Regions from separate parts of the Flavitalea sp. genome, predicted to be linked through region 2. Evidence: riboswitches for the same ligand, from Rfam matches in the RefSeq annotation. Region 2 holds a riboswitch; the other holds the start of a gene.
The links. A riboswitch is a leader RNA that binds a small molecule or an ion and turns the genes downstream of it on or off. The one in region 2 is predicted to bind S-adenosylmethionine.

Region 1: another riboswitch for S-adenosylmethionine. It lies ahead of VK664_RS28705 (SusC/RagA family TonB-linked outer membrane protein); the one in region 2 lies ahead of VK664_RS07485 (trans-sulfuration enzyme family protein).

Annotation. Positions count from the first base shown of each region.
Region 1 is NZ_DATHKG010000181.1:25,958-41,613, reverse strand. Features, by position in the region: gene VK664_RS28725 (AGE family epimerase/isomerase) at 1-1,110, shown strand, start outside; gene VK664_RS28720 (molybdopterin-dependent oxidoreductase) at 1,120-1,812, opposite strand; gene VK664_RS28715 (DUF3592 domain-containing protein) at 1,985-2,428, opposite strand; gene VK664_RS28710 (CE1 family esterase) at 2,478-3,410, opposite strand; SAM riboswitch class I at 3,737-3,840, shown strand; gene VK664_RS28705 (SusC/RagA family TonB-linked outer membrane protein) at 4,238-7,411, shown strand; gene VK664_RS28700 (SusD/RagB family nutrient-binding outer membrane lipoprotein) at 7,489-8,922, shown strand; gene VK664_RS28695 (peroxiredoxin family protein) at 9,048-10,319, shown strand; gene VK664_RS28690 (hypothetical protein) at 10,447-10,974, shown strand; gene VK664_RS28685 (PQQ-dependent sugar dehydrogenase) at 11,100-12,323, opposite strand; gene VK664_RS28680 (PQQ-dependent sugar dehydrogenase) at 12,611-13,849, shown strand; gene VK664_RS28675 (ThuA domain-containing protein) at 13,963-14,838, opposite strand; gene VK664_RS28670 (alkaline phosphatase family protein) at 14,932-15,656, shown strand, end outside.
Region 2 is NZ_DATHKG010000046.1:47,349-63,004, reverse strand. Features, by position in the region: gene aspS (aspartate--tRNA ligase) at 1-595, shown strand, start outside; gene VK664_RS07545 (hypothetical protein) at 664-1,170, shown strand; gene VK664_RS07540 (hypothetical protein) at 1,235-1,735, shown strand; gene VK664_RS07535 (hypothetical protein) at 1,745-2,236, shown strand; gene VK664_RS07530 (alpha/beta hydrolase fold domain-containing protein) at 2,253-3,116, shown strand; gene VK664_RS07525 (replication-associated recombination protein A) at 3,174-4,436, shown strand; gene VK664_RS07520 (GNAT family N-acetyltransferase) at 4,465-4,914, shown strand; gene VK664_RS07515 (outer membrane beta-barrel protein) at 5,061-6,017, shown strand; gene VK664_RS07510 (T9SS type A sorting domain-containing protein) at 6,071-6,469, shown strand; gene VK664_RS07505 (5' nucleotidase, NT5C type) at 6,805-7,332, opposite strand; gene uvrA (excinuclease ABC subunit UvrA) at 7,340-10,231, opposite strand; gene VK664_RS07495 (OmpA family protein) at 10,512-11,189, shown strand; gene VK664_RS07490 (porin family protein) at 11,238-11,915, shown strand; SAM riboswitch class I at 12,256-12,365, shown strand; gene VK664_RS07485 (trans-sulfuration enzyme family protein) at 12,552-13,754, shown strand; gene VK664_RS07480 (O-acetylhomoserine aminocarboxypropyltransferase/cysteine synthase family protein) at 13,838-15,160, shown strand; gene VK664_RS07475 (homoserine O-acetyltransferase family protein) at 15,271-15,656, shown strand, end outside.

The DNA of each region.
Region 1 (15,656 bases), on a different contig from region 2:
ATTGTTACGCAGGCCAGGCATGTCTGGACTACTTCAAAGGCAACACTATTTTACAAAGACACCAGTTACCTGGCAATGGCGCGACATGGTTATTTTTTTCTCAGAGACAAGATGTGGGACAAACAATATGGCGGATTTTATACACTTGTAAACAGGAAGGGTGATATGATATCCGAACGGAAGGAGGCATACGGGAATGCCTTCGGTTTATACGCGCTCGCAGCATATTATAAAACCTCCCGTGACCCCCAGGTACTGGAACTCGCAAAAAAAGCTTTCGGCTGGCTCGAGAAAAATAGTCTTGACCCTGTATACAAAGGCTACTATCAACACCTGGAAAGATCGGGGAAACCTATTCGCCGCGATTCGGGCACACCGCTTGCATCTGATCTTGGTTACAAGGATCAGAACAGTTCCATTCATATACTGGAGGCCTTTACTGAGTTGTATGCTGTTTGGCCCGATCCGCTTTTGAAAACAAGGTTACAGGAAATGCTCTTATTGATTAGGGATACGATGGTTCATCCCAAAGGATATCTGCAGTTATTTTTTACACCCGAATGGAAACCTGTTTCGAATAAAGATTCAACCCGGGATATAATACTTCAGCGACGATCCCTGGATCATGTTTCATTCGGACACGATGTTGAAACTGCCTACCTGATGATGGAAGCCACGGAGATCCTCGGTAATCACGATGATAAAAAAACACTCGCTATTGGAAAAAAGATGGTTGATCACTCATTGCGCAATGGCTGGGATCACGCACTGGCAGGTTTTTATGACCAGGGATATTATTTTAGAAACAGTGATACCATCAGCATCATCAAACAAAGTAAAAACTGGTGGGCCCAGGCCGAAGGATTAAATACCCTCATGATATTTTCGCAATTGTATCCTTCCGATAAACTGAACTATGCAGACAAATTCCTGGAATTATGGAATTATGTTCAGTTGAATCTTATCGATCATGTACATGGTGATTGGTATGAAGAAGGGATAGATCATGATCCCGCCAGAAAAACCTCGGCCAAATCACATATCTGGAAGGCGACTTATCATAATTTCCGGTCATTGAGTAATTGTATACGAATGCTCGAAAAGAAATGATTTAATAAACTACATATACCGGTCATTGCGCCACGGGTATGCAGTATTCGAATATCCATTTCTTTCCCAGAAACCTAATCTGTTATGTGTAAGAAATTCAATCCGGTTTATCCATTTCGAGCCTTTCCAGGCATAAAGCTGCGGGGTAATCATTCTTACCGGCCCGCCATGTTCCTTTGGTAAAGGATTATTTTCTGCAATATGCACCAGCAGTACATCAGGTTTAAGCGCTTCTTCCAATGATATGTTAGTCGTGTATTCATCATAACCATAACATAAGATATGAGTGGCCGTATCTTTCACCTGTACCAATGCTGCCAGATCCAGCAGTCGGACACCTTTCCAGCTCATATTCAGTTTTGACCAGGTGGTTACACAATGAAAATCGGAGACATCTTCTGTTTGTGGTAAGGCCATAAAGTCCTCCCAGTTTAACACAACAGGATGATCAACTGCACCGTTCAATGTAAGCCGCCACTCTGTATTTGAAATTTCAGGTTGTGTACCAAGATCGAGGACCGGCCATTTTTTTGTTACAGTCTGGCCAACAGGAAGCTCTGGCATCCCGTGCCTGTTTGGTTTACCTGAACCGAGAGGCTTTGAATCAGAAACAGAAGGTGTGTCCCTGATTTTATCTTCGAAGCGGGCCTTTAATTTCATTCTGGCTTCGACAATTCGATGTAGTTTTTCGGAGTCTCCCATGACCATTTTAATATGAGTGATGAGTGATGAGGAAGAAAATTATGAATTATGAGTTATGAATTATGAAACGAATTCATAGGACTTATGAATGATTTGTGAATAAAATACTGGCACAGACAAAATTAAACAATTTTAGGGACTTGATTTCTTGTAGTGAGCTAGCCCACTATTGCTATGCACTGTGCAGGAATATGAATGGCTTCTTTTTTGAAAGCCTGATATCATTATTATGTGGAACGATATGGCGATTGAGGAAAATGACCAGTAATACCAACAAAGGTATACCACCGGCAAGCAGGGTGCCAAGCCAGATAGAAAGAAATGTATTTAATCGGGCATCAGCGGGATTTGCAGTGTTGTAACGTACTGGTGCCAGGTCGCCTGGTTTATAACTGATATTTGCACTGCTGTTAAACCAGGTCGTGTCTGCATCATGTTCAAAATAAAATACCGAATAGGTAGAACGAAGCATGTCACCGGCATTACCCATTCCCTCGAATGACATTACCCCGGTTGTTGTTTTCGTTTTTGAGATCCAGATCAGTTTATTGATCAACAGTGGCACAGCAATGAGGCTTGCTATTGTCAAAACAAATACTGAGCGTCGTATTATCATTGAATTACAAATTCAGGTTGCAAGTAAAGTCAGCACTATTTCAGTACTATTAAGGTAACTGAAATTGTTGAAAAAAATCCCATAGCAGGTCGTTGGCTTTTATAACTTTTGAAGGCGAATCTCCTAATGCACTTCCCGGCTCTCCTCCCGGCCATGCATGTGCGCCATCTTTGGTAAGATAATAATTGATATTAACCTGGTTCAGGCAATCGGACCATTTGAAAAATGTGTAACCAGGATTATCCGCAACTTTTTGTGCCTTGGTTCCGCAGGCATTTATGGCCGACCACACATTCAATACTGAATCAACCGGAGCAAAATAGGCTTTCGAAACACCATCGCCGTATCCACCCTTATAAGGAACATTCTTGTCATTAACCGAATGCATATGAAGAACGGGGACCGGTCTGGATGAATCGCAGGGTTTTGTAACCGACATACTGCAAGCGTTTGGTGCAATAGCTGCAATCTTCCACGCAAGTTCGCAAGCCAGTCGGTAAGCCATGAGACCACCATTTGAATGCCCGGTAGCGTAAACTTTTTTTGGATTGATTTTATAATTCCTTACAAGAAGATCGATGAGTTGACTGATGAATTTAACATCATCGATATTTTTTTCGACAGCATAATCGCAACAGCTTCCACCATTCCAGGTTTGTGCTTTCAAAATACCCGTGCTCTTTACGCCGTTTGGATAAACAACAATAAAATCAGAGGCATTAGCTTTATCGGTGAGACCTGTTGAGCTTTCAAATTGTTCAGCGTTTCCTCCACCACCATGCAAAGCAATCACCAGCGAAAGCTCGTTTGATTCATAATAAGATGGCGGCAGGTTTAACAGGTAGGTCCTTTCCAGGCCGTCAACGCTTATGGTTCCCGTAAAACGAAAAATCTTTTGAGGCGCCGGTGAGTCTTTGCCACACCTGATACATAAGACGCTGATAACCATAAATATATGGTATATAATTCGAATTTTATTCATGTTTTGGTTTATGGACAGATATTTTAGGGGTCATCGTCGTAATATAGACTTACAAAACGTCGCAGCGTTTAAATGTTATATGATTTTTTGTTCCATGTGCGGTTGTTTTAGGTATGCTTGTAGCGCTGGTTGCGAAAAAAGATCTCGGTAATTAACTGCATTTCAATAGTCAGTAATTTTTCAACAGTCAGTAATTGAACAATATCAATCACAAAATTCGCGGAAAGAATAACTGTAAACTTTTCTTGAAAATTTATTTTTGATAAACCCTATGCTTTTTATAGACTGATAAGATTTCTGTATTATCTTTGCGCTAGTTCTTACAACACTTATCAAGAAAGGCTGAGGGAATGGCCCTGCGACGCCTTAGCAACCGTCCATGATTGGAAATGGTGCTAATTCCATCCCCTACGTACGGGATAGTTAAGTCAGAAGTTTTGCATTAAATATGTCAACATAACAAAGCACTCCTGATTAACGGGGTGCTTTTCGTTTTTAAATGCTCCCTGTACATTGATAAGGAAAAAGAATCAACGATTTGCCAGGCCTGTGACTCAAACAGTGTAAAAAAACAACGATGACAACTTTTAATGCCTATCAACAGTGCTCCAGTAAATTACCTGTGTACATTAAATCGCTTAAACGCAGCTCAATGCGTTGTTGTTGCTGTTTATCGCGACACTAAAGTGATGATGTAATTTATTCAAATCTCGTTTATTGAATTTTTGAAAATTGGTTTGGTACCGCGGGTAAGTTATTACCATGCAGGAAGCCATTTGGCACAGCTATGCCGGTATCGGACAATCAAACTATTAACCAGGTTTACTATGTTTAAAACAATTAGATTTTTTATTCCAATCTTATTATTGCTATTTACCAACGTTCTTGTGGCACAAACAAAAACGTTAACCGGAACGGTACGTTCCGCCGCAGGTGAGTTGTTGGTGGGTGTAACTGTAAAGGTTAAGAACAGCCAGCAAAATGTTCTTACTGATGCACAGGGTTTATTCACTATTACTGTTTCTTCGAATGACCAGCTGGTATTTTCTTATATTGGGTTTCAGACCAGTGAGATCAAAACGGAAAACATTAACGCTCCGCTCCAGATCGTTTTACAGCCCGGCGACAACGCCCTTGATGAAGTTGTAGTAACCGCACTGGGAATCTCCAGGCAAAAGAAATCACTTGGCTATGCAGTACAGGAGCTTAAAACAGAGGATATCGCAGAAGTAAAGACACCTAACCTGGTAAATGCACTTGCTGGTAAAGTTGCCGGGGTAAGGATCACGAACAGCCAGGGTGATATGGGATCATCAAGGATTGTTATTCGCGGGGAAACTTCTATTTCGGGCAATAACCAGCCTCTATTTATTATCAACGGCATTCCAGTTGACAACTCTCAATTAAATTCCGGTGGTGCACGGGATTATGCAAACACAATCTCAGATATCAATCCTGATGATATTGAATCTATAAGTGTATTGAAGGGCCCGAATGCTGCCGCACTTTATGGATCAAGGGCCGCTGCCGGTGTGATCCTTATCAAGACAAAAACAGGCAAAACCAAAAAAGGTTTAGGCATTACGGTAAACTCAAATGTTGTTTTTGAAAGTTTGCTTACACTACCGGAATACCAGAATTCTTATGGCCAGGGCTCTGAAGGAAAGTTTAGTTATGTGGATGGAAAAGGAGCAGGTATAAACGATGGAGTTGATGAAAGCTGGGGGCCAAGACTTGACGGAAGACTAATCCCACAGTTCTATTCCAAAGGTGAACCGGTTCCATTTGTTGCTCATCCTGATAACGTAAGAGATTTTTTCAGGACAGGTTATGTAGCTACCAATGGGATTTCAATTGCAGACGCAACCGAGAAAGTTGATTATCGTGTTTCATTTAACAATCTGAAACAAGAAGGAGTAATACCGAACTCCGGGCAGGGCAAAAATTCATTTGCGTTAAATACTACGCTCCGGGTAACTCCAAAGCTCGCTGTTACTGTCGATGCAAATTATAGCCGTCTTGCTTCAGACAATCTTCCCGGAACAGGTGGTACCCGTGCAACAAGCACGATGCTGCAATACACATGGTTCGGAAGGCAGGTTGATATAAACCGCCTGAAACCATATCGTGATGAAAATGGTGTTCCTTTCAACTGGAACAATAGCTATTATAGTAATCCCTATTTTATTGCTTATGAAAACACAGTTGAACAAAGACGAAACCGTTTGATAGGTAGTGTTGCCCTGAATTATAAAATAATTGAAGGTCTGAGTTTTAATTTCCGTTCCGGTACCGACTATTATAATGATCGCAGGAAAATAAAAGTTGCTTATGGTACAAACGGTGCTCCTTTTGGATCGTATTCTGAAAGCGCGTTTACAGTAAATGAAACAAATACTGAAGGAACGTTTAATTATGATAAACGCATCAACAAGGATTTTACCGTTGAAGCACTTGCAGGTGGTAATATCAGGTCACGCTATATTGAGCAGAATGACCAGAGCGCTCCAAGGTTGGCTGTGGCTGGTCTTTACTCATTAACCAATTCAAGGGATCCTTTAATATCATCTAACAACTATAGCAAGCTCAAGTCTTATAGTGTATTTGGTTCTGCGCAGTTAGGCTTCAGGAATTATTTGTTTTTAAACGTAACTGGCAGGAACGATTGGACGTCTACCTTGCCCGCAGCCAACCGTTCTTACTTCTATCCTTCATTCAACGGTAGCGTGGTATTAACGGAAGCGCTCCAGATCCAAAGCAACGTTCTCAATTATGCTAAGATCAGGGGTGGCTGGTCGAAGGTTGGTAAGGATGCCGATCCATATAGGTTGCTTAACACATATGTGTTTGGAGCACCTTATGGAGCTTACCCACAGCTTAATGCATCCACAGCTTACCTGAATCCGGATCTTAAACCAGAAACAACAAATTCAACTGAACTTGGTGCTGAAGCAGTTTTATGGAATAAAAGGGTAAAAGTTGACCTGAGTTTTTATAACACAAACAGCTATGACCAGATACTTAGTGTGGATGTAAGTCCTGCCACAGGCTACCGCTCCAAGTTGCTCAATGCCGGAGAGATAAATAACAAAGGGTTTGAAGTTCAATTAGGAATTACACCTGTCAAAAGCCAGTTCACCTGGGATATCGACCTTAATTACGCATTGAACAGATCTAAGGTGATAGAACTCGACCAGGAAGGGTTGCTTCAGAATTATGTGATCGCTACTAATTCAGCCCAGGTCATAGCGGCAGTTGGTCAGCCTTATGGAACCTTATTTGGGAACGCGTTTCTAAGAGATGATGCAAACAATATTATTGTAAATGCAACCGGTACTCCAAAAATAGATCCGACGAAAAGAGTTCTCGGGAAATACACTCCTGATTGGATCGGCGGTATAAGCAACACTTTTTCTTTTAAAGGCTTTAGTCTTGGAGTGTTGATAGATGGAAGCTTTGGAGGTTCCATATACAACGGCACTTTTGCAACGGGCACGTATACAGGTGTGCTCGCATCCACCTTGCCTGGAAGAGGAGCCGAGAATGGTGGTTTGTTTTATTACTATCCCGGCAATAACAAAGCAAATGGTACAGTTAAACTTGAACAGGGCTCCTCTGCACCTGCAGGCGAAACCGTATACGACGATGGTATTATATTTAACGGCGTAACCGAAGACGGGAAAGCAAATTCAAAAATTTTACCGGCTCAACAATATTATAAGTCGTTCCGCACAATCGATGAAGCGAATATTTTTGATGCTTCTTATGTAAAGCTGCGTGAAGTAAAGCTGAGTTATAATCTTCCTGTAAAATGGATTCGTTCGATAGGTCTTGTCGGTGCTTCAGTGTCACTGGTTGGCCGGAATCTTTATATCATACATAGAAACGTTGATGACATCGATCCGGAAGTGGCTTTCAATACAGGTAATGGCCAGGGATTGGAAAGTCTCTCAAATCCAACAACACGCAGTTATGGATTTAATATCAACCTTAGATTCTAATCAAACCAGCATTACCGGATTCAAATCAACATCACCGAATTCAAAACAGCATCACAGAATTCAAAACAGCATCAATCATGAAAAAAACAGTTTATCATATAGCGCTTTTCCTTGCGATTGGTTTAACAGCCTGCAACAAGGAGCTCGACGAAGTAAATACAAATCCCAATGCCACTGAAAATGCGCAGCCGGATTATCTTTTGACCGGTGCAATAAAAAATACCGTCGATGCATACTGGGGAACAGCAAATACCATGAATTCAAGTCTTCTTTTTGTACAGCACTGGGCTAAGATTCAGTATACGGAAGAAGATCGTTTTATATTTTCCAACAGTAGCTTTACGAGTCTTTGGACGACCGGTTATTCACAGGGCATCACGAATCTGAATGAGATCATAAAACTGGCAGACGAAACAGCTAACCCAAATTATAAAGGAGTTGCCATTATCCTCCGGTCCTGGATCTTTCAGTTAATGACAGATGCTTATGGCGATGTGCCGTATACTCAGGCTGCTGCTCTTGATAAATATATATCGCCAGCTTATGACAAACAGAAAGACATTTATTTTGGCTTGCTTGAAGAACTGAAAACGGCGAAATCATTGCTACAACCTTCCGGCAAGGCAATATCCGGTGACATTATCTATTCAGGTAATATTACGAAATGGCAAAAACTGGCTAACTCTTTAAGGTTGCGGATTGCCCTTCGCATTGCAGACAAAGAGCCAGCTAAATCAAAACAAGTGCTTGATGAAATCAATGCTGCGGGCGATGTTTTGATCAGCGACAATGCTGATAATGCACAGTTAATATATCTTACTTCGCCACAACAGAATCCCGTCAGCGCTTTATTTGAAACAAGAGATGATTATCGGATAAGCAAAACCGTGACTGATAAATTGTTCCAGTTAAATGATCCCAGGCTTACCGTGTTCGCAAGCAAAACTCAAACACCAACTCCGCAGGAATATGTGGGCATACCCAATGGTTTGACGAATTCAGAAGCAAGCAATCTTGGATTTGCAAAAACTTCGAAGCCTGGTGCATCCTTTCTCACACCACAATCTCCTGCCATTATTTTTAGTTATTCCGAACTTCTTTTTGACAGGGCAGAAGCAGCGGCGCGAGGCTTTACCACTGAAAATGCCGCGGTACTGTATCAGCAGGCAATCAGTGCTTCGTTTAAACAATATGGTATTTCAGAATCTGCAACTGCTACTTATCTTGCTCAGCCGGGTGTACAGTTTGACAATAGTAATTTCAAAAAATCTATTGGTGAACAAAAGTGGATCGCTTTATTTGGCCAGGGACTTGAGTCATTTGCGGAAAGAAGAAGACTGGATTACCCGGTGCTGACCGCATCAGCCAATACGGTGTTAAATGGAGAGATACCGGTGAGGTTCATCTATCCCGGCACTGAGCAATCGCTTAACGGGGATAGTTATAAGGCAGCAGTGGCAAACCAGGGAACAGATTTGCTGACAACAAAACTCTGGTTTGACTTGTTTTAGTATCTGAATACTTGTCTTGACGCTTACCTGCTTTAACGCTTGACTGATTTAACGCTTACCTGCTTTAACGCTGGTTTAATATATTAACACATAATTTCGTTATAAACCGGCTAATTATTTCAAATATGAGATTAACAATCGTACTAGTTTTGTCAATACTTATTTTTACCGGATGGGCAGACAGCACCTATAGTTACACGGGTATTCCGGTAATGACTGAGCAAAAAAATTCACGGCCTTTGCCTATTGAAGGCAAATGGCGGGGTGAATTTGAAATCCGCCCGGGACTTAAGGTGCCATTTGTATTTGAATTCGCGAAAGGCAAGGATAATAAGCCAGCTATATATTTCCTGAATGGAGATGAGAAGTTTGAGGGTGGGTCCGTTAAACAGGTGAATGACTCTGTGATAGTGTCGCTTGACCAGTTCGATAACGAGTTTGCGTTGAAGTTGGTTGGTGATGAATTATCAGGTGAATTGAGAAAACAAAACAGCAACACACCCGGAACTCCTTTGACCGCCAAAAAAAATCTTTCATACCGGTTTAAAGATAGCGGCTCTTCGACAGCAGTAGCCGATGTTTCAGGAACCTATGATATTTTGTTCAAGGCGGGAAATGGAACAGAAGAAAAAGCAGTTGGACTGTTCACCCAGGAAGGGAATAAGTTAAAAGGGACATTTCTGAGAATAACGGGTGATTCAAGGTATTTGGAAGGAACGGTAGATGGGAACAAATTTCAGCTTTCATCTTTTATCGGATCGTCACCATCTTATTATAAAGGTCAGATAAGCAGTGATGGCAAATTGACCGGTGAAGCAATTGGTTCAAGATCAAGCCAGGTATTTACTGGAGTGCCAAATGAAAATGCAGCTTTGCCCGATGCATCTACACTTACTTTGATGAAGCAGGGATATTCGACGCTGGATTTTTCATTTCCGGATGCAGATGGTAAGCTGGTATCACTAAAGGATGAAAAATTCCGTAACAAAATAGTAATCGTAACCATAGGGGGAACCTGGTGTCCTAATTGCATAGATGAAGCGAATTTTTTATCTCCATGGTATAAAAAGAATAAAAGCAGGGGAATTGAAGCGGTCTCGATACACTACGAGCGCCAGACTGATCCTGTATTCGTCAAAAAAGCGCTGGATCGTTTCCGTGAAAAGTATGATATCGGGTATGCGCAGGTTTTTGGAGGCAAGGCAGACAAGCAGGCCGTTGCGGCTTCATTGCCAGCCTTAAATACATTTCTTTCATTTCCGACAATGATACTGGTCGACCGCCAGGGTAAGGTCGCGAAGATTCATACAGGATTTTCGGGTCCTGCTACCGGAAAGTATTACGATGAGTTTGTTAAGGAGTTCAACCATGATATTGATGAACTGGTTAAAAAATAAATAGGGAGGGAATATAAATTTATAAAGCCGCGCTCCGACGCGGCTTTCATTTTTCAGTTTATATTATTATTTTGGTATGGAATCGGCCTTTTTTGCTGGTCTAATCAGTCCTTATAAAACCTAAACTATGAAACCTGCGATTATTTTTTCAATGACCATGATGTCTATTACCATGATGTTTATTGCATCATCGGTTAGTGCACAAGATCTTTTCCCATTAAAAAGAAAGCCTTACTTGTTGACAGTTGCCGTTGACAAGAAAACTACATACGAAGAAAACCTGCCTGAAGCAAACTATGTGTTACCTGATCAAACAGTTCAGTTATATCCCGGCGAAACGGTTTTTATTGAGATCGAACAGGAAAATGGAGTTGTGAAAAATGTAAGGGCGGTAGCGGAAAACAAATTCCCGGAAAAAACGCTGATCATCAGTTTCACACAAATTTCAAAAAAGAAAGTACACGAGGGGATGATGCTTAAAATACAAAATCCCTTTAAGTATAAGCTGAAGTATGATGCAAAAACCTATCTGCTGAATTATAAAAACTGGGTAAACGCACGTGTACTACCCATCCAACCTGCCCTTTCAGCCTACGAAACCTGGGCCGAGGTCATTACGTCTGTAGCAGTAGGAAACCTTTCATTTGAGTTATGAATTATGAGTTATGAGTGATGAGTGAGTGATGAGTGATTTATAAGTATGAATGAATAAAGTACAATCATTCATAACTCTACATTCGTAACTCACTCATCACTCATCACTCATAACTCATAACTTTCTTAAGGTTTTCCTATTCGATAAAGTCTACCCTGATCAGTCACTGCATACAGCGCTCCATCCTTACCTTGAGTTATATCGCGGAAGCGTTGAGCGAGTTCAGGAAGCAATCTCTCTTCCCCAACTACCTTGTTGTCTTTGATGATGAGCCTGGCCACATGCATACCGCTTAAACTACTGATAAAAAGGTTGTTTTTCCATTCCGGCATATTATCCCCGGTGTAAAAGATCATACCACTGGGTGAAATAACCGGATCCCAGTAATATACCGGTTGTGTCATGCCATCTTTTTGGGTTATTCCATCACCTACTTTTGACCCACTATATTCGATACCGTAAGTGATAGTTGGCCAGCCATAATTTTTACCTGGTTGTACCAGGTTTAACTCATCTCCGCCTCTTGGACCAAATTCATTGTTCCAGAGATCACCGGTTTGAGGGTTGATGGCCAGACCCTGTACATTGCGATGGCCATAAGAGTAAAGTTCGGGCCTTGAATCCGATTTGCCTGCGAAAGGATTACCAGCGGCCGGTTTACCATCTTTTGTGATCCTGATAATTTTGCCGAGTGCAGAATTTAGATGCTGTGCCTGGGGCCGGGATTCTATGGAAGACCTTTCTCCTGTACTTATTATGAGATTTCCTGTTTTATCAATCACAATCCTTCCACCATAATGATTGTTACTTTTAAAAGCCGGAGTGGCTCTATAGATAACCGTTACATCCTGGATTGATTTTTCGTCTGCCGATAATTTGCCTTTGGCTACTGCAGTAAGGTTGCCATCACCTGTTTTTTCAGAAAACAGCCAATAGACCATTCGGTTGCTGCCAAATGCCGGATCGATTGCGAGGCCAAGCAATCCTCCCTGCCCGGCAGGATTAACTTCTGGTATGCCTGAGATAGGTTCGCTTACCTGGCCCTCTGGTGTTGCCAGGCGCATCTGCCCGCGTTTTTCAGTAATCAGGAACCTGCCATCTGGTAACATCGCAATTCCCCATGGACTTTTTAAATCGCTTGAAAGCAATTTACCCTGGAATGCAGTTTTTGTTTTCACTCCGGCCACCCGGGTCTGTCCTGCGAAGGCTGATTTGTAGTCGCTGTTTGGAGCTTTGGTTTCTACAGGTGCAATAGCAGTATCACGGGACTGTTGCTGATTAGCCATCGCCCCGCTGACAATCATACTCATGGTAAACGCAGGCAAAAATGCTTTAAACTTTTTGTACATTTCTATTGATTTTATGTTTATCTATTGGTTTTATGTTTAGAACTTTGAACAAGGCAGGAGCTCTTCCTTATAACATGCCTTAAGGTGGATGCAATTGTTGAGCCTATAAATATATGACTTACTCAACTTCTAAATAAAACATCTCTTAATGTGATAAGTTTACCCTTTTCATATGGGCTTTATGAAATTGTTATGCTTTTGTAGGGTTTTTGACATTTCGATACCAGCTTCGCTTTGATAATTATCTTTACTTTTACCGCTTTATTTTAACCGCATAAATCATTAATATGAATAGAATTTTTCCTGTAACATTAATTGTGACTGCCATTGTTTTTTCGGCTTGCGAAAATAAAAAGAGCAATGAACCGGTTGCTGCCAACGCCGATTCTACCAGTGCCGGCGCAACTGTTGAGACAAAAGAACCGAACTCAAAATATAAGCCGGCCTTCGCAGGCCAAACCCGTATCGGTGGCGTGAAAACAAACACCCCTTATGAAGTCAAGGCCATAACTACCGACCTCAAGACCCCATGGGGCATTACTGTTCTCCCGGATGGTCGTCTCCTGATTACTGAAAAAACCGGTACAATGCGCATAGCCACTACCAGTGGCCAGTTGAGTGCTCCAATCACAGGCCTTCCAAAGGTGAATCCGGCCGGACAGGGTGGACTATTAGGCGTGAGGGTTGATCCTGCATTTGCAACCAACAGGATTGTGTACTGGGTGTTTTCTGAACCATTGCCGGAAGGAAACCTGACTGCTGTAGCAAAAGGAAAACTTTCTGCAGACGAAAAAACAATCGAAGGTGCTACCGTGATTTACCGGGCAACACCTGCTTATAAAGGTACTCTTCACTATGGAGGAAGAATTTTGATCGACCAATCAGGTAACCTGGTGGTAAGTACCGGTGAGCGTTCTGATCTTGTTACCCGTCCCCAGGCACAGGATATTAAATCAGGTCTCGGAAAAGTTTTGCGTATAACCACAGATGGAAAGCCAGTTCCAGGGAATCCTTTGGCTACTAACGCCAATGCAAGACCGGAGATCTATTCTTATGGACATCGTAATGTACAGGGGCTTGCATTTCATCCCCAGACCGGAGATCTTTGGGAAGTTGAGTTTGGTCCCCGTGGAGGTGACGAATTGAACAGGATCGAAGCCGGCAAAAATTATGGCTGGCCTACGATTACATATGGCATAGAATACAGTGGTGAAAAAGTGGGTGATGCCATCCAGCAGAAGGAGGGAATGGAACAACCGGTATATTATTGGGATCCGGTAGTGTCACCAAGTGGGATCACTTTCTATTCATCAGATAGTTTACCTGAGTGGAAAAATAACCTGTTCATAGGTGCACTTAGTGGTCAGCATATTGTGAGGCTTGTGATAGAAAATAATAAAGTCACCGGAGAAGAACGTTTGTTGGGAAGCGAAAACCAGCGTTTCCGCGATATCACACAAGGTAAGGATGGAGCGCTGTATGCGGTGACTGAACAGGGAAGACTGTATCGTATAGGAAAACCTTAAGAGAATTATGAGTTATGAGTTATGAGTGAGTTAAGAATGTAGAGTTATGAATGAATTGTACTTTATTCATTCATAACTCTACATTCTTAACTCACTCATAACTCACTCATAACTCATAACTCATCACTCATAACTTTCTTAAGCCCTAAATACAACACGCTGTTAAGAATAAGTTTGTTCTGAATGGGATTGTTGAAAGTAAATGACAGTTCCTTGTTGGTGCCGTTTTCGTAATCAATATCGTTATGGCCCATATTGAAATAAATCATCTTATACTTTTTGTTGGTCCACACAACCGGGTAATATCCGCTATACCATATTTCATGTTTCTTTGGCCCGGTGCCAAGCGGGAAGCTGCTGGAATCAATTGAAACCAGGATTTCAATATCCGGGTTTAAACGAAGATCATTACTCCAGCGATACCATTCATTGGGCGAAGATTTGAACAGGCCCGGAATTGTTTTCATTCCAGGATGATTTTTCTTCTCGATTTTTAAAAAAGCGGAAGTAGGCCGCCATGTATTGCTAACGTATTCCCCAGCCCCAAGGAATTCCTGGTGGTACCAATTCCAGTTTTGAGGGAAGTCGGAAGGCGTTAATGCAAAACCGGCAAAATGAAATCCGATCCAGGCTCCACCATTTTTCATGTATTGTTCAAATGCATCTCTCTGATCGGTTTTATCCGGACGGGTATCAAGGAATATCACTAACTGATATTTGCTGAGCGTTGAAGAATTCATTTTACCCCAGTCTGAAGTGGTGTCATAGGAGAAATTATTCTTACCGGCGACATCGGTAAACCACTTATTTGCTTCTTTCACAAAACTTATATGTGCCTTATCATTCCTGCACGTAAAAAATGCAATCGCTTTAAATAATGGTTTAAAACTTGCTGATCCATTAACGATCCCGGGATTCGCAAAAATAGTGTTGGCCAGTAATAAGCCCAGGGAAACAAGTATCTTAACAGCAAAAGAGGTTGCCGGCATCGGGATAAGTTATTAATAAATCTAAATATATGGGTTTAAATTTTTCTGTTCCCAAAGTTGATTATGCTTTTATTAAATCCTGAAATAAATAATATGAACCGGTCCCTGGTACAATTGAAAGTTGTTTTCGTTTTAGCATCTGCAATGTTTTTAATAAATGCCCATGTAAATGAGCAGCCGTATCTGGAAGATTTATCTTTTGATATTACCGGTAACATAAAATCTGAAAGCAGATCAGAATTGGTTAAACCACGTAAAGTGGTTTTTGTGATAGTAGATGGAATCCCTGCTGATGTTATAGAAAAAGTTGCTACACCTGCGCTTGATCTTATCGCAAAACAGGGCCGTTATCTCCGGGCCACTGTGGGAGGTAAAAAAAATAGTTATTCCGAAACTCCCACTATTTCTGCAGTCGGATACAATAGCCTGCTAACAGGTACCTGGGTTAACAAACACAATGTATGGGACAATGATATTGCAAAACCGAACTATCATTATCCGACCATATTCCGGTTATTCAAAGATCAGTATCCTGGTAAAAAAACAGGTGTGTTTTCAAGCTGGGAAGACAACCGGACAAAACTGGTTGGTGAAGGCCTGGAGATGTCCAAAGGGTTAAAGATTGATTTTGTATTTGACGGTTTGGAAAATGATACTATAAAATATCCCCACGATTCAGCAAGAAAATATATTCATCTGATAGACGAGGACGTTGTAAATAAAGCAGCTGAAACAATTGTTAATCATGGTCCTGACCTTTCATGGATTTACCTTGAATATACCGATGATATGGGTCATATGTTTGGAGATAGTGAGCC
Region 2 (15,656 bases):
AGCCATAAGTCAATTGAGGCTTGAAATGGGTGAAAGGCTCCGCCTACGTAGGAATGATGAATTCAAACTATTATGGGTGCTGGATTTTCCACTATTTGAATATAGCGAAGACGATAACCGCTGGGTAGCCCGTCATCATCCCTTTACTTCTCCTAAACCGGCGCATATAGAAGTGATGATAAACAACAGTGAAAAAATTGAAGACGCTGCAAATTACCTGCAACATCCATATTCAAACATCAAGGCAAATGCCTATGACATGGTACTAAATGGTAATGAGATCGGTGGTGGATCAATCAGGATCTTCCAGCGTGATCTCCAGGAAAAAATGTTTGCCGCATTGGGAATGGACAAAGAAGAACAGCAGCATAAATTCGGTTTTCTCCTTGGTGCTTTTGAATACGGCGCGCCCCCTCACGGTGGTATTGCATTTGGTTTCGACCGTCTCTGTGCTATCATGGGCGGTAGTGAAAGTATACGTGACTTTATTGCCTTTCCAAAAAACAATAGCGGAAGGGATGTTATGCTCGATGCACCATCAACTATCGACCAGAAGCAATTGGAAGAATTGCAGATTAAGCTTGATCTGAAATAAATGGTGCTCAATCTGAAATAAATAGTGCTGACTAACAGCACAGAACACAAGCAATCACTAAAGGGAATATGAAAAATCTGGGCATTTACAGGGTTATAACTTATTTATTACTTTTTGTCGCCGCATTTATGTCGGTCGGTGTGTTTACGAGCCTCCTGGCGGCACTTGCCAACCCGGTTGGGCTTCTCCAGGTATTCGTGCTGGCTTGTATAATCATATACACATACTGTAGCTGGCGCTTCCTTGTGAGGGGAATTGACAAGGGCATTCCAAGCAAGCCTGTAATGCGGGATCTCATCAAGGTGAATGCTTATGTCAGCGTTGCCGTCGGGGCGCTACTCTTTATCGTAATGGCTTGTGTAATCGTATTGCCTGAATTGTTTCAAAATGTTTTAGAGCAGACCAGGGCTGCCCAGCCACCCGGAACTGATTGGAGCAATGATGAAATCTTAAAAGGCGCCAGGTTTGCCGTCGGCTTCCTTGTTACCTATGGTGCGTTGTTGCTGATCCATCCATTCATGACTTTTCGCCTGCTTAAACAATTCCCCCAGTTATTCCAGGAACCAACCAACTAGCACGATGATTGTATAGTTGAAAACATCTCTGTGTAGCTGATAACATCTCATAAATCAAATGGCTATGACTGATCTTCCGGGCAAGTGGAGAATATTTAAGGCGCTGAGTATAATCCAGATGATCACGGCCATATTTATGCTTGTAATTTCAATCGGGGGTATATTTTATGGGGATAATTTTTTCTGGCGGGCATTCGAAGGCCTTTGTTATGGACTGATGCTGATTTTTCTTTACCAGGGTTTTACCATTCTGAATGATAATTATCCGGATACTCCTCTATCGCTAAGTCAAAAACGGAATTTTAATATTCTTTTTCTGCTTAATTTCCTGTTGATTGCTTTTTTATTCGCCAAGGTAGTGGTTCAATGGCGGTTCGTCCGGTCTGTCATAACCGGGTTTACACTTGAACCAAGGGGACAGTTCCTGGTGCTTCTTCCATTGATTATGGCTACCCTGCTTTTCATCCTGAATGTGGTTCATCTTGCAGGGATGTATCGCCTGCGGACCATGCTCTATGAAAACAACCAGAAGAAAATTGATGATGAATTCATCAATGATGATTAAGCGTTTATTATGCCCCTCAGATGGAAAATATTCCGGATTGCAAATTATTTTACACTGCTGATTGCAATTGCAATTACCGGTCTGGGCACCTACTTTTTCATCGGCTCCAGCCTTAATAGTGCAGACATATTTTACTTTATCATTTTTGCAGCTGGCGGCCTCGTGCTTATCATGAACTATTCGGTCAATATTTTCCTGCTGGAAAGATATTATCCGGATGGTGAACTTCCCGGATCTTTACAGATGTTTATTGCCATTGTACTGTCACTTAGTTGTCTTACTATCGGATTTCTGACCCTGGTTTTTTCGGTTGAATTTTATGATGTTGTACTGGCACGAAAATACAACCGGGTTTTATTCAGCAGGGCAGGAATTTTCTCTTTATTATCTGGTATGATTTTATTGATTACGTACTATATATTCTGGATGCAGGTGGCTTTGCGCAAGACAATCAAACGCAATCGTCAGACCCTCTATTCAGCTTTCCTGGATTCTAATTAACGGGCAACTATATTACATGATTTACAAACTTCTATTTTTAGCAATAATATCAGGACAGTTTTTTGTCAATAAAACATTGGCACAGACGAGCATGGGACAGGCATCCACTTCAGAAAAAACAGGCACCTTATACGACCAGGCTTATGGAAATGACAAATGGCAGAAGATGGACATATACATGCCAAATACCAGGAATGACTCAACGGTAGTTATGATAATTGTACATGGGGGCGCATGGGTCCGTGGCGATAAATCTGAATTCAACCCTTATGTGGCAGCGCTGCAAAAGTTGCTACCAAACTACGCTTTCGTCAATATCAACTACCGGCTGTTCAGAAATGGAAAGAACGGCTTTCCAGCTCAGGAAGAGGATATGAAATCGGCTGTTCTATATCTTGAAAAAAGACTGGAAGAACTTGGCTTGCCAAAACGAATCGTGTTGTTGGGTGCAAGTGCCGGCGGTCATCTTGCGCTATTGCAGGCTTACAAAAATTCAGGAACCATCAAACCGGCTGCTGTAATCTCATTGTTCGCTCCAACAGATATGCTGGATATGTACAATAATTCCTCCAATCCTGATGTGGCACCAATGCTCAGTGAACTCCTGGGTACAACGCCTGCTGAAGATCCGGGTGTTTACAGGCGATCAAGCCCGGTGGAATATGTAACGGCATCTTCGCCTCCTACCCTGTTACTCCAGGGCGGGCGTGACAGGATGGTGCATGAGGAACAGGCAAAAATTCTTCAGAAAAAGCTTGACAGCCTCAAAGTTATTAATGAGCTTAAGATCTATCCGGATGAAGGTCATGGATGGACAGGCCCTGCACTCTTCGATTCATTTGTGAGGGTGGCTTCCTTCCTTAAGAGAAATGCGAGGTAATAACTGCAGAATTATCGCATTTTTGCAACCCAGCACTATAAGTAAATACCAGCGAAAATGAAACCACCTTTAGCAGAAAGAATGCGGCCTGAAACATTGGATGACCTGGTTGGCCAGGAACACCTCGCTGGCGATAGAAGCATATTAAGGGCATCTATTGAACAAGGCAAGATACCATCGATGATTCTTTGGGGACCTCCAGGCACTGGCAAAACAACCATCGCGAATATAATTGCTCATAGTCTTCACTTACCTTTTTTTACACTAAGCGCCATCAGTTCCGGGGTAAAAGATGTGAGAGAGATTATTGAGATCTCTAAGTCGAAGGAACATGCCATTTTATTTATTGACGAAATACACCGCTTTAATAAGGGACAACAGGATGCGCTACTCGGTGCTGTTGAAAAAGGTATCATTACACTGATAGGTGCAACCACTGAAAATCCCTCATTTGAAGTGAATAGTGCATTGTTGAGCAGGTGCCAGGTTTATGTTCTTAAACCTTTGCAGGAAAACGACCTCATCAGGCTATTGCAAATTGCAATGCAGAAAGACGAAACATATAAGCAACTCAATATTGACCTTCGTGAAACCGAAGCCCTGATTAATATTTCAGGTGGTGATGCGCGAAAACTTCTAAATCTTTTTGAACTGGTACTCGACACCCTCAGCAATGAACCGGTTATTGTTATTACGGACCAGGTTGTTATGGACATTGCCCAGAAAAGAATTGCTCTCTATGATAAATCAGGGGAACAACATTATGATATAATTTCTGCATTTATAAAATCAATCAGGGGTAGTGATCCAAATGGTGCTGTATACTGGCTTGCCCGAATGATTGAAGGTGGCGAAGATGTGAAGTTCATTGCCCGGCGTTTGGTAATTTCAGCCAGCGAAGATATTGGTAATGCGAACCCTACGGCATTAGTACTTGCTAATGCCGCCTTTGACGCTGTGAATAAAATAGGGCATCCTGAATCAAGGATCATACTTTCCCAATGTGCTGTATATCTTGCAACTTCAGCTAAGAGCAATGCATCATATATGGCAATTGATATGGCAGCAGCAGCCGTACGGCAATATGGCGATCTGCCTGTACCGCTTCATATCAGGAATGCCCCCACGAAGTTGATGAAGAATCTCGATTATGGCAAAGGCTATGAGTACTCACATAGCTATGAAAATAATTTCTCAGCGCAGGAATATCTTCCTGACCAGATTGCAGGTTCAAAGTTTTATGAACCGGGAAAAAATGCAAGGGAAGAAGAGTTGAGAAAATATCTCAGGGCTTTGTGGAAGGAAAAATATAAATATTAAAATCACCTTCGTAAACACTCCTGAATCTATGTCTGTCAACTGGTCCTTGAAAGAATTTTCCGCGTTAAGTGTTGATGAGTTATATGCTATTATACAACTCCGCAATGAAGTATTCGTAATAGAGCAGAACTGCGTGTTCCAGGACGCTGATGGAAAAGACCCATATGCCTGGCACCTGATGGGTTTCAATGAGAATAATCAACTCGCCGCATATACAAGACTGTTACCTGCTGGTGCTGCTTTCGACGAGCCCAGCATAGGCAGAGTGGTGACCGCCAGCTTTGCAAGAAATTCCGGAATTGGGAAAAAACTGATGACCGAGTCAATTAATACTGTTTATAGTTTGTTCGGTAAACAGCCGATAAAGATCGGTGCCCAGTTATATCTTAAAAGGTTTTACGAATCATTTGGATTTCAACAGTCTAGCGAAGTTTATCTCGAAGATGGAATAGAACATATTGAAATGTTATTAAGGTGAATCAGCAAAACATATCAACTACTACGTATTTTTTTTTTAGCCCTCATACATAAATCACACAATTCTGCGTTTATAAATTCGTACAGCCCGGTCTGAACTATGTAAGACTGGAATCTCGACCATCTGAAAACTAAATCTAATATCTAATGAAACAGAATCTACACTCTGTGTGGAAGTGTTTGTGCCTGACTGTCCTAGGTTATTCATCTTCCCAGACCACTTTTGGCCAATACTCGGAACAAGTCTCATTTTGGGAAGCCGGTATAACAGTCGGCCCTTCAAACTTTCTCGGTGACCTTGGTGGTAATACCGGTAAAGGAACTCCCTTCTTAAAAGACAATAACATTCAAAAAACGAAGCTGACATTTGGTGCTTTTGCTACCTATCAGCCTAATGAGTATTTAGGTTTAAGGCTATCTGCCAACATCGGAACACTTGAAGGGGATGATGCAATCATTAAAGGTAAAGGAGGTCTTGAAGAAGCCAGGAAAACGAGAAATTCAAATTTCAAATCACCACTCATCGAAGGTTTTGTTGCTGTTGAAGTTTATCCAACAGCCTTTCTTGAATATGAACCCTCAGACATCTTTCATAAACTTCGTCCCTATGGATTAATAGGTATTGGTATGTTTCATTTTAATCCAAAAGGTAAAGATCCTGTTACAGGCAACTGGGTACCGTTGCAACCTTTACATACTGAAGGTCAGGGATTCCCTGAGTATCCCGAACGCAAAGAATACAAACTTACCCAGGTAAATATTCCAATGGGTTTCGGCGTAAAATATTTTCTCAGTGAGTCAGTGAATCTGGGTCTTGAGATCATACACAGAAAAACATTCACTGATTATATCGATGATGTAAGTACTGACTATATCGATCCTGCATTATTCTATAGCAATATGTCTTTGCCACAAGCACAGCTTGCGCAGAGAATGGCAAACAAGTCTATACCTGCAGGTGGTAACGTGAATGGTTTCACAACCGGAAATAAAAGAGGCACACCCACCAATAATGATGCTTATTATTCAATAGGTTTCAAACTTGGATTCCGACTGTCCAGTGACCGTTATGGAAATTCAACCCGTTGTCCGGTAGTTTTCTAATTGCTGAGATCGAGAGATTCCGTACTGTTCCGACCCTTGTACCTTAACCGACTATGAAACTAGCCTTAACCCTTAATTGCTGCTGCGGCATTAGCTGGCGAAGCTTTGTATTGTTTTGTTTGCTGATCATATTATCAGCACAGGCAAGAAGCGAAAGCTATCCTAAACCGCTAAGCGATACAATCCTGATTCAAAAACAGCAGGTAAGCAGGAAACATGGCATCAGGCTTTATCCCGATGCGACTCACCATGTCTTGTTTTTTGGAGCAAAAGGAATTTATGGCAGAGCATACCAGTTATTTATATTCGATGTTGAAGGTAAACTGGTCAAACAAGTCAACATCAAAAACAAACAAACAACTGTTCTTGAAAATATTCAAAAAGGCGATTACCTGTTCGAAGTGTTTAGCGATGATGAACGAATTGAAAACGGCCAGGTAATAGTCAGATAGATATAATAAGACTTAACAGATCAATAAGCGGCAGGGAAATTATATAAATCCAATATCCGGTTAGTCAAAAAACCTGATCCGTTCCCTATCAAGTGCCCGAGACAAAAGATTTTTATAATCACTCCCTGCACTAGCTTATTGAAATATAAAATCTTCTGGTCGATTCCAGTATCCTCAGTAGCCGGCGATGAGCAATTGCCGGCTATTTGTTTTTTATATCACCAGGTTTTTTATTCTATCCCAATCATTCATATCCTGATTCATTAGAATCCTGATTCATTTGATATTCTGAAATATTCATTTTATCCTGTGCTTAAAATAATTTCATTCTTCTATTATTTCAGGAAAATCTCTGCCGCTTCCTGCCAGTTATTGATTCGGTCGTAATAGGCGTTTTCAAGGTTATGAGCAGAACTGTACATATAGGCTTTCCCTTTGAAATGTTCCAGGTTTTTTACATGATCGTCAATCATGTAATCACCGCTGATAAGTTTCTTGTCTCCACAGAGCGTAAGTTGTCTCCAACTAAAAAATGGAAAATGCTCCATTAACCAATCATATTTATCAACCAATGAATTAGGAAATTCCATTGCTGCTGACACGATAAAAACTTCGTACTTTTTATTCATTTCTTTCAGAACACGTACACTATCATCCATCACCGGCAGATGGCGAAAGAAACCCGGCGAATGAAGCCTGTCAAGTATTAATCTCTGATGTTCTTCGGGGAAACCCAAAACCCATGAGCCGACAAGCATCTTTTTCCAATCTACACTCCTGCCGTATTCCTTTTCATACCATTCTATCATCGCTCCCATAGGGTCAGCGATTACTTCATCCATGTCAACGATAATTCTATCCATTTATCATTTATTTGAGTTCTACTTTTAAAAACCTGCCTGTATGGCTTGCTGTTACTTTAACCAGGTCCTCGGGAACTCCCTCAAATAATATCAAACCGCCGCCATCACCACCTTCCGGACCTAAATCTATTACATGATCGGCCACTTTAATAACATCCATATTATGCTCGATTACAAGAACAGTGTTACCTCTGTCAACAAGTTTATTCAACACATCAAGGAGGTGACGGATGTCTTCGAAATGAAGACCGGTAGTAGGCTCATCCAGGATATAAAAAGTCTTACCGGTATCTTTTTTTCCCAGTTCTGTTGCAAGCTTTACACGTTGGGCTTCACCTCCGCTTAAAGTCACCGCCGACTGGCCCAGTGTTATATAACCTAAACCTACTTCCTCAAGTACTTTGATCTTTCGATAAATGTAAGGTACATTCTGAAAAAATTCAACAGCTTCTTCAACTGTCATATCAAGTACATCGCTTATTGATTTTCCTTTATACCTGATCTCCAGCGTTTCCCTGTTATATCTTTTACCCTGGCATTTCTCACAATGCACATAAACATCCGGCAGGAAATTCATTTCAATTACCCGCATACCACCGCCCTCACAAACATCACAACGGCCATTCTTAACATTAAAGGAAAACCTGCCGGCAGTGTATCCCCTGATCTTGGCTTCAGGCACAGATGCGAATAAGGTCCGGATATCGGTGAAGAACCCGCAATATGTTGATGGATTGGATCTTGGTGTTCGTCCTATAGGACTTTGATCGATCTCGATTACCTTATCAATATGTTCAAGACCCTTAACACTTTTATATTTCAGCGGGTTAGTCTTCGAATTAAATGCATGCTGACTAAGTATCGGGTAAAGCGTTTCGTTGATCAATGTCGACTTCCCACTGCCGCTCACACCCGTCACAACAATAAATTTACCAAGCGGGAAAACAGTGCTAACATTTTTAAGATTATTTCCTTGAGCTCCTTTCAACTCAAGTACTTTTCCGTTTCCTTTTCTTCTTTCTTTCGGAACAGGTATTGATTGTTTCCCGTTTAAGTATGAAGAAGTCAGGGTGTCTAAGGTTAACAAGTATGATGGTTTACCTTCAGCTACTATCCTGCCGCCATGAGCGCCGGCCTTAGGTCCGATATCAACCAGGTAATCGGATGCAAGCATGATGTCTTTATCATGTTCTACTACAATAATACTATTACCTATGTCGCGGAGATTGGTCAGTGCTTTAATCAGTCGATGATTATCGCGCTGATGAAGTCCGATACTTGGCTCATCGAGTATGTAAGTAATACCCTGCAGTTGCGAACCAATTTGAGTTGCCAGCCTGATCCGCTGCGATTCACCACCACTCAGTGTCCTTGAGGGTCGGTTAAGACTGAGATAATTGAGGCCGACATCCAGGAGAAACTGGAGTCTTTCCCTGATCTCTTTAACGACGTCTTTACCAATGATATTTTGTTTGTTATTTAAGCGTTTTTCGATTCCCCCAAACCAATTCATCAGTTTATCGAGATTGAGATCGCTGAGTTCCGAAATATTTTTCTCATCAACCTTAAACCAAAGACTTTCTTTCTTAAGTCTTGCACCCTTGCATTCATCACAGGTCTTCAGTTCCATAAACTGTTCAACCCATTCCCTCAGTGAATCACTGGTACCACCTGCAAACCATCTTTTTAATTGGGGAACAAGGCCTTCATATTCGCTTAAATATATCTCGCCGTTTGCAACCACATCATCAAAATCAGGTATGTCTTCAACAGGCCCGGTTTCATTTCCATACAGAATCAGGTTTAATGACTTTTCGTTCAGATCCTTTACCGGTTTATCCAGGCTGAACTTATGCTTGCGCGCCAACTGCTGTACCTGCTTGTATACCTGGCTTTCTCTTTCAGCACCCAAAGGAACAATTGCACCTTCGTTAATACTAAACGAAGGATCAGGAATTATAGCCTCGAGACTTATTTGGTAAACATTACCAAGACCCTTACAAACCGGGCAGGCTCCATAAGGCGAGTTGAATGAAAAGGAATTTGGAGATGGCTCTTCATAACTGAGCCCGGTATCTTCACACATCAATTGTTTAGAGTACTGAATAATCTTGTTGTCATCGTTCAATAACAAAAACATCAGATCCTTACCGGTCTGAAGAGACTTCTGAACACTTTGGCTGACCCTGGTCCGCATCTCCTCCGTAACAGCCAGGCGATCTATAACCACTTCGATGTCATGAATTTTGTAACGATCAACCTGCATCTTTGCTGCCAGGTCTTTGACCTCACCATCAACCCTCACTTTTACATATCCCTTCTTCCTGATGTCTTCAAACAATTCACGATAGTGTCCTTTACGCCCTCTTACAATGGGTGCAAGCAGCGTTATTTTTTTTCCTTTGAACTTTTTATAAATATTGTCAACAATCTCCTCTTCACTAAACTTGATCATTTTTTTACCAGTATGATAACTAAAGGCTTCTCCAATGCGCGCATAAAGTAAACGCATGAAATCATATACTTCAGTGATCGTACCAACTGTAGAACGGGGATTTTTATTTGTTGTTTTTTGCTCAATGGAAATAACAGGCGACAGGCCGGTGATTTTATCAACGTCGGGTCTCTCCATATCACCAATGAATTGCCTGGCATAGGCCCCGAAGCTTTCCATATATCTTCGCTGACCCTCAGCATAGATAGTATCGAATGCGAGTGAAGATTTTCCTGAACCACTTATACCGGTGATAACTACAAGTTGGTTCTTGGGTATGCTGATATCTATATTCTTAAGATTATGAACCCTGGCTCCAAATACCTCGATTAACTCATGATTGTGTATGCTATTTCCATTTGTTGACGGGAGCTTGTCAACAACTGCTGTTTTTGATTTTGCCATAATTTTTTGCGAATTGCAAAGATACGAACAAATCAGGTTTAAAGAGGTTCAATTAGAGTTGGAACAGGAGCCGTTTTGTGTAGAAAATTCAGGGAAATTGTTGCCGGTGATAAACAAAAATTGTTCATATGAAAGCCGCATTTTTTTGTTAAAGCTAGGGTAGTTGGGTATTTAAACACTTAGAGTGGCAATTATATACACTTAATTCACGTTGAGGCCTCCCCAGCCGGATCGACATGGTATGATCTTTGAAAATGGTGGTCAGAACAAAATGAAAAATATGAAAACACTAAGTAAATTCTTTTTAATCCTCATTTCGTCAATCATTGTTTTATCCGGTTGTAAAAGCATGAACAAAACCCAGAAAGGTGCCGCAATTGGTGTCGGTGGTGGTGCTGCAGCAGGTGCAGTTATCGGTAGGGCCGCAGGAAACACTGCAATGGGTGCTATCATCGGTGCAGCAGTCGGTGGTGTTACAGGCGCCGTTATCGGACGCAAGATGGACAAACAAGCAGAAGAAATTAAAAACGAAGTTCCAGGTGCCAAGGTTGAACGTGTAGGCGAAGGAATAGTGGTTGAGTTTAACAATAAAGTTCTATTCGCCGTTGATAAGGCCGATTTGTCATCTGCCGCTGAATCTAATCTGAACGAACTGAAAGATGTGCTTACTAAATATCCCGATACTAACATCGAGATTCAGGGACATACAGACAGCGATGGAACAGATGCACACAACAAAACCTTGTCTGATCGCAGGGCAAGTTCAGTTGCAGGTTATCTCCGCGAGAAAGGTGTACCTACAGGAAGAATTGTAACAAAAGGATTTGGTGAAACTGCACCAAAATATGGTAATGATACCGAAGACGGGAAAAGCCAGAATCGTCGTGTGGAATTCCTGATCACCGCAAATGAAAAAATGAAATCAGACGCGAAAAAAGAATCTGGTACAGGAAGTTAGGTCACTCCAATCGTCACTTAAAGAAAGTATTAATTTAAAAAACAGAATATGAAAAAATTAAGTTTAGCAGCAATCGCAGCGTTAGGTTTATTATCGACGGCATCTATGGCACAGTCACAAAGCGTTGAAGTTGGCGGAACAACCTTTGGTGTTCGGGCCGGTTTAAATTTGCAAAATATCAATGGCCGCGATGCCAGCGATGATAGGCTGGAAAACAAACTCGTTCCGAGGTTTCATGTTGGAGTGAATGCAGAGATACCAATTGCACCAGAATTTTATGTACAACCGGGTTTGTTATTTTCAACTAAGGGAACAAAATTTAATGATGCATTTGGTGGAGATCCAACGCTCAACCTTTCCTATATCGAGATTCCAGTGAATCTTTTATATAAACCCGTTATTGGTAATGGTAAATTATTGGTTGGTTTCGGACCTTATGTTGCTTATGGTATTGGCGGAAAGTACAAGACAGATGGAGATGACAGGAAAGTTAAGTTCAAGGGCAAGGTTAATGCGGATGACATTGATCCAAATGTAGTTTATTTCAAACCATTTGATGCAGGCGCAAATATACTTTTCGGATATGAATTCACTAATCGGTTTTCTGCCCAGTTGAATGCACAACTTGGTTTAGTAAATATCAATCCAGATAATTATGCTATGCCAGGCACAGACTCCAGGGCTGCAAACACAGGGTTCGGTTTATCAGTCGGATATAGATTTTAACTATAACTTCAAAACAGGAGCTCATCAGTCAATTGTTAACAATACGATTGACTGATAATTTCAAATGGTTAACAATGATGATAATAAGTCTCAATCATCAACAGTGACGCTTAGCTGATCGGTCTTAATCATCAACAGTGACGATCACCAAAAAGTGTTGCAGTTGCCTGCAACACTTTTTGGTTTTTGTTAACAAATAAATTTGCGGGGAACACCGGTTCTCCAATCAGTCTATGAAATAAAAGAAGTCTACTAGTTAAATAGACTTTTTTTTGAAAAAGTCGCTGAACTTTTTGGTGGTTTGCAATTCTGCTCTATCTTTGTCGCAGTTCTTTAATCATTCTTATCTAGAAAGGCTGAGGGTAATGGCCCTGGGAAGCCTTGACAACCTGTCGCGAGCAATCGTGATAAGGTGCCAATTCCATCTCCCTGTCGGGAGGCAGATAAGTCAGATTCAACGCTCATAAATATCTTCAATATATTTTAAGCTCTTCTGACTTTACGGAAGAGCTTTTTTTGTGCCATAACTGGTCAATAGAGCTGTGTCCGCTGATAAGAAATGTTCATGATTGATTCTGCGATTGCGGGATCATTCTTTAAACGGTAAAACATTTTTAAACAGTAAAACATTTAGTAATGCAGGATTCAACAAAGCTCATTCACAGTATCCCCGTCGACGAACAAACAGGCGCTATTTCCGTTCCTATTTATCAGACCTCCACTTTTGTACAGGAAGCGCCGGGTGTAAACAAAGGTTATGATTATGCAAGAAGCGGTAACCCGACCCGGGCGGCACTCGAAGACATCGTAGCAGAACTTGAAAATGGTACGGTAGGACTTGCTTTTGGAAGCGGACTGGCAGCTATCGACGCCGTGTTAAAATTATTAAAATCGGGCGATGAAATTATTGCGGTAGATGATATCTATGGTGGTGCATTCAGGCTTTTCACCCAGGTTTATGAAAAATTCGGAATCACGGTTCAATATGTTGATGCAACTGACCCCGCAAATGTCTTCAATGCGGTAACTCCAAATACAAAATTAATCTGGATTGAAACACCCACCAATCCAACACTGAAAATTGCAGATATCGAAGCAATCGCACGTATCGCAAAATCCAATAACTGTTTACTTTGCGTGGATAATACTTTTGCTTCACCCGCATTGCAAAAACCTCTTTCGCTGGGAGCTGATATTGTAGTACATTCCGCTACTAAATATCTCGGCGGGCACAGCGATATTATTGCAGGCCTGGTCATTACAAAAGATCGTGAACTGGGCGCTAAGGTAAAATTCATGCAAAATGCCTGCGGCAACATATTAGGTCCTTTCGATAGCTGGTTGCTTATCCGGGGAATTGAGACACTGCCATTGCGGATAAAACAACATTGTATCAACGCCCAGGCAGTTGCTGAATGGCTGGTAGCTCACCCTGCGGTTGATAAGGTATTTTATCCGGGGCTCGCTTCCCATCCTAATCACAAAATTGCAGCAAAACAATCAAAGGGATTTGGAGGAATTGTATCTTTCACTTTGAAAAATGATACCGAAAGCGCTGCAAATCTGGTCGTTACGTCTACTGAGCTGTTCAAACTGGCTGAGAGCCTGGGGGGCATCAAAAGTCTGCTTTGTCATCCCGCACAAATGACCCATAAATCAATACCAACCGAAAGACGCCGTGCGGCCGGTGTTGCCGATAGCCTGATCAGGTTGAGTGTGGGACTGGAGGATGTGGATGACCTGATTGCGGATCTCGACAAGAGCCTGAAAAAAATAAAAATAAATACCAGTTTAGGGGATAGTTCCGAATCTTTTGTCCCTTTAACTTTACTAAAATAGTATTCTCCATTTTATAAGTATTTTTATTAAGCAATCTTCATTTAACGAAAGCGCCTGCTTCAAAACTCTAAAAAACAACGATCATGAGCAATCTTCATTTTGAAACGCTTCAATTGCACGCCGGTCAACAAATCGATCCAACAACAAAATCACGAGCGGTTCCAATCTACCAGACTACTTCTTACGGATTTGACAATTCGGAGCATGCAGCAAATCTTTTCGGACTAAGAACGTTCGGAAATATTTATACAAGAATAATGAATCCCACCACAGATGTGTTCGAACAAAGAATGGCGGCGCTGGAAGGTGGAGTGGCTGCACTGGCAACAGGTTCAGGACAGGCAGCACAGTTTCTTGCCTTGAATAACATACTCCAGGTTGGTGATAATTTTGTGACCACCCCATATCTTTATGGTGGCACCTACAATCAATTTAAAGTTGCTTTTAAGCGGTTAGGCATAGAAGTTAGGTTCGCGGAAGGTGATAATGTTGAAAGTTTTGCGAAACTCATTGATAAAAATACCAAGGCGATTTATCTTGAAACCATTGGTAATCCACGTCTGAATATTCCTGACTTTGAAAAGTTTGGAGCGCTTGCAAAAGAATATGATCTGCCGTTGGTGGTTGACAATACTTTTGGTGCCGGGGGTTATTTGTTCCGCCCGATTGAATGGGGTGCAAATATTGTAGTTGAATCTGCAACAAAATGGATAGGTGGTCATGGAACAACCATAGGTGGTGTGATTATCGACGGTGGAAATTATAACTGGGCGAACGGTAAGTTCCCGCAGTTCACTGAACCATCGGAAGGTTATCATGGATTGAAATTCTGGGATGTATTTGGTGAAGGAAATCCATTGGGACTGCCAAATATTGCATTTGCAATCCGTGCAAGGGTTGAAGGCTTGCGTGACTTTGGAGCTTCACAAGGACCTTTTAATTCATTTTTGCTATTACAGGGAATCGAAACACTTTCATTACGGTTAGACAGGCATGTTGAAAACGCATTGAACCTGGCCCAGTGGCTTGAAAAACATCCGCAGGTTGAGTTTGTTGAATATCCAGGACTCAAATCAAGCCCTTACCATGAGCTTGCAAAAAAATATCTCACAAGAGGTTTTGGTGGGATACTCAATTTCGGTATAAAAGGCGACAAGGAAAATGCCAGCAAGTTTATTGATTCATTAAAACTGGTAAGTCATCTTGCGAATGTCGGCGATGCAAAAACACTCGCAATTCATCCCGCTTCTACCACCCACGAACAATTGAGCGTTGATGAGCAGCTCGCGGCAGGTGTGTCACCAAACCAGGTAAGAATCAGTGTAGGCATTGAACACCTGGACGATATCAAAGCGGACTTTGAACAGGCTTTTGAAAAGGTTTTTGCAAAACAGCTGGTAAGCTAATACCTGTTTTGCTTTTCGTCTAAGCTAATACCTGTTTTGTTTTTCATATAATGTACCTGCTGCTTCAATAAATAAGCAGCAGGTACATTCTTTCTTATAAATTTGCCCCAATGCCCCAGAAAATTTTCCGTTATGAAAAGAATTTCAGTTTAGAGAGCGGGGAAACGCTCAACGGATATCACCTTGCTTATACTACTTATGGTAAACTTAACGAACGGAAAGATAATGCAGTCTGGATCTTCCATGCTTTAACAGCAAACAGTGACCCGGCCGAATGGTGGACGGGCCTCACAGGAAAAGATAAACTCTTCGATCCTGCTCACTATTTCATAGTCTGCGTTAATATGCCCGGTAGTTGTTATGGAAGTCTCGGCCCGCTGGATATTGATCCCTCAACGCAAAATTCATGGTTTCACCGGTTCCCGCTTTTTACTCCAAGAGATATGATAAGGGCTTATCAGCCACTTAGAAGTTTTCTTGGAATCAAAAGGATAAA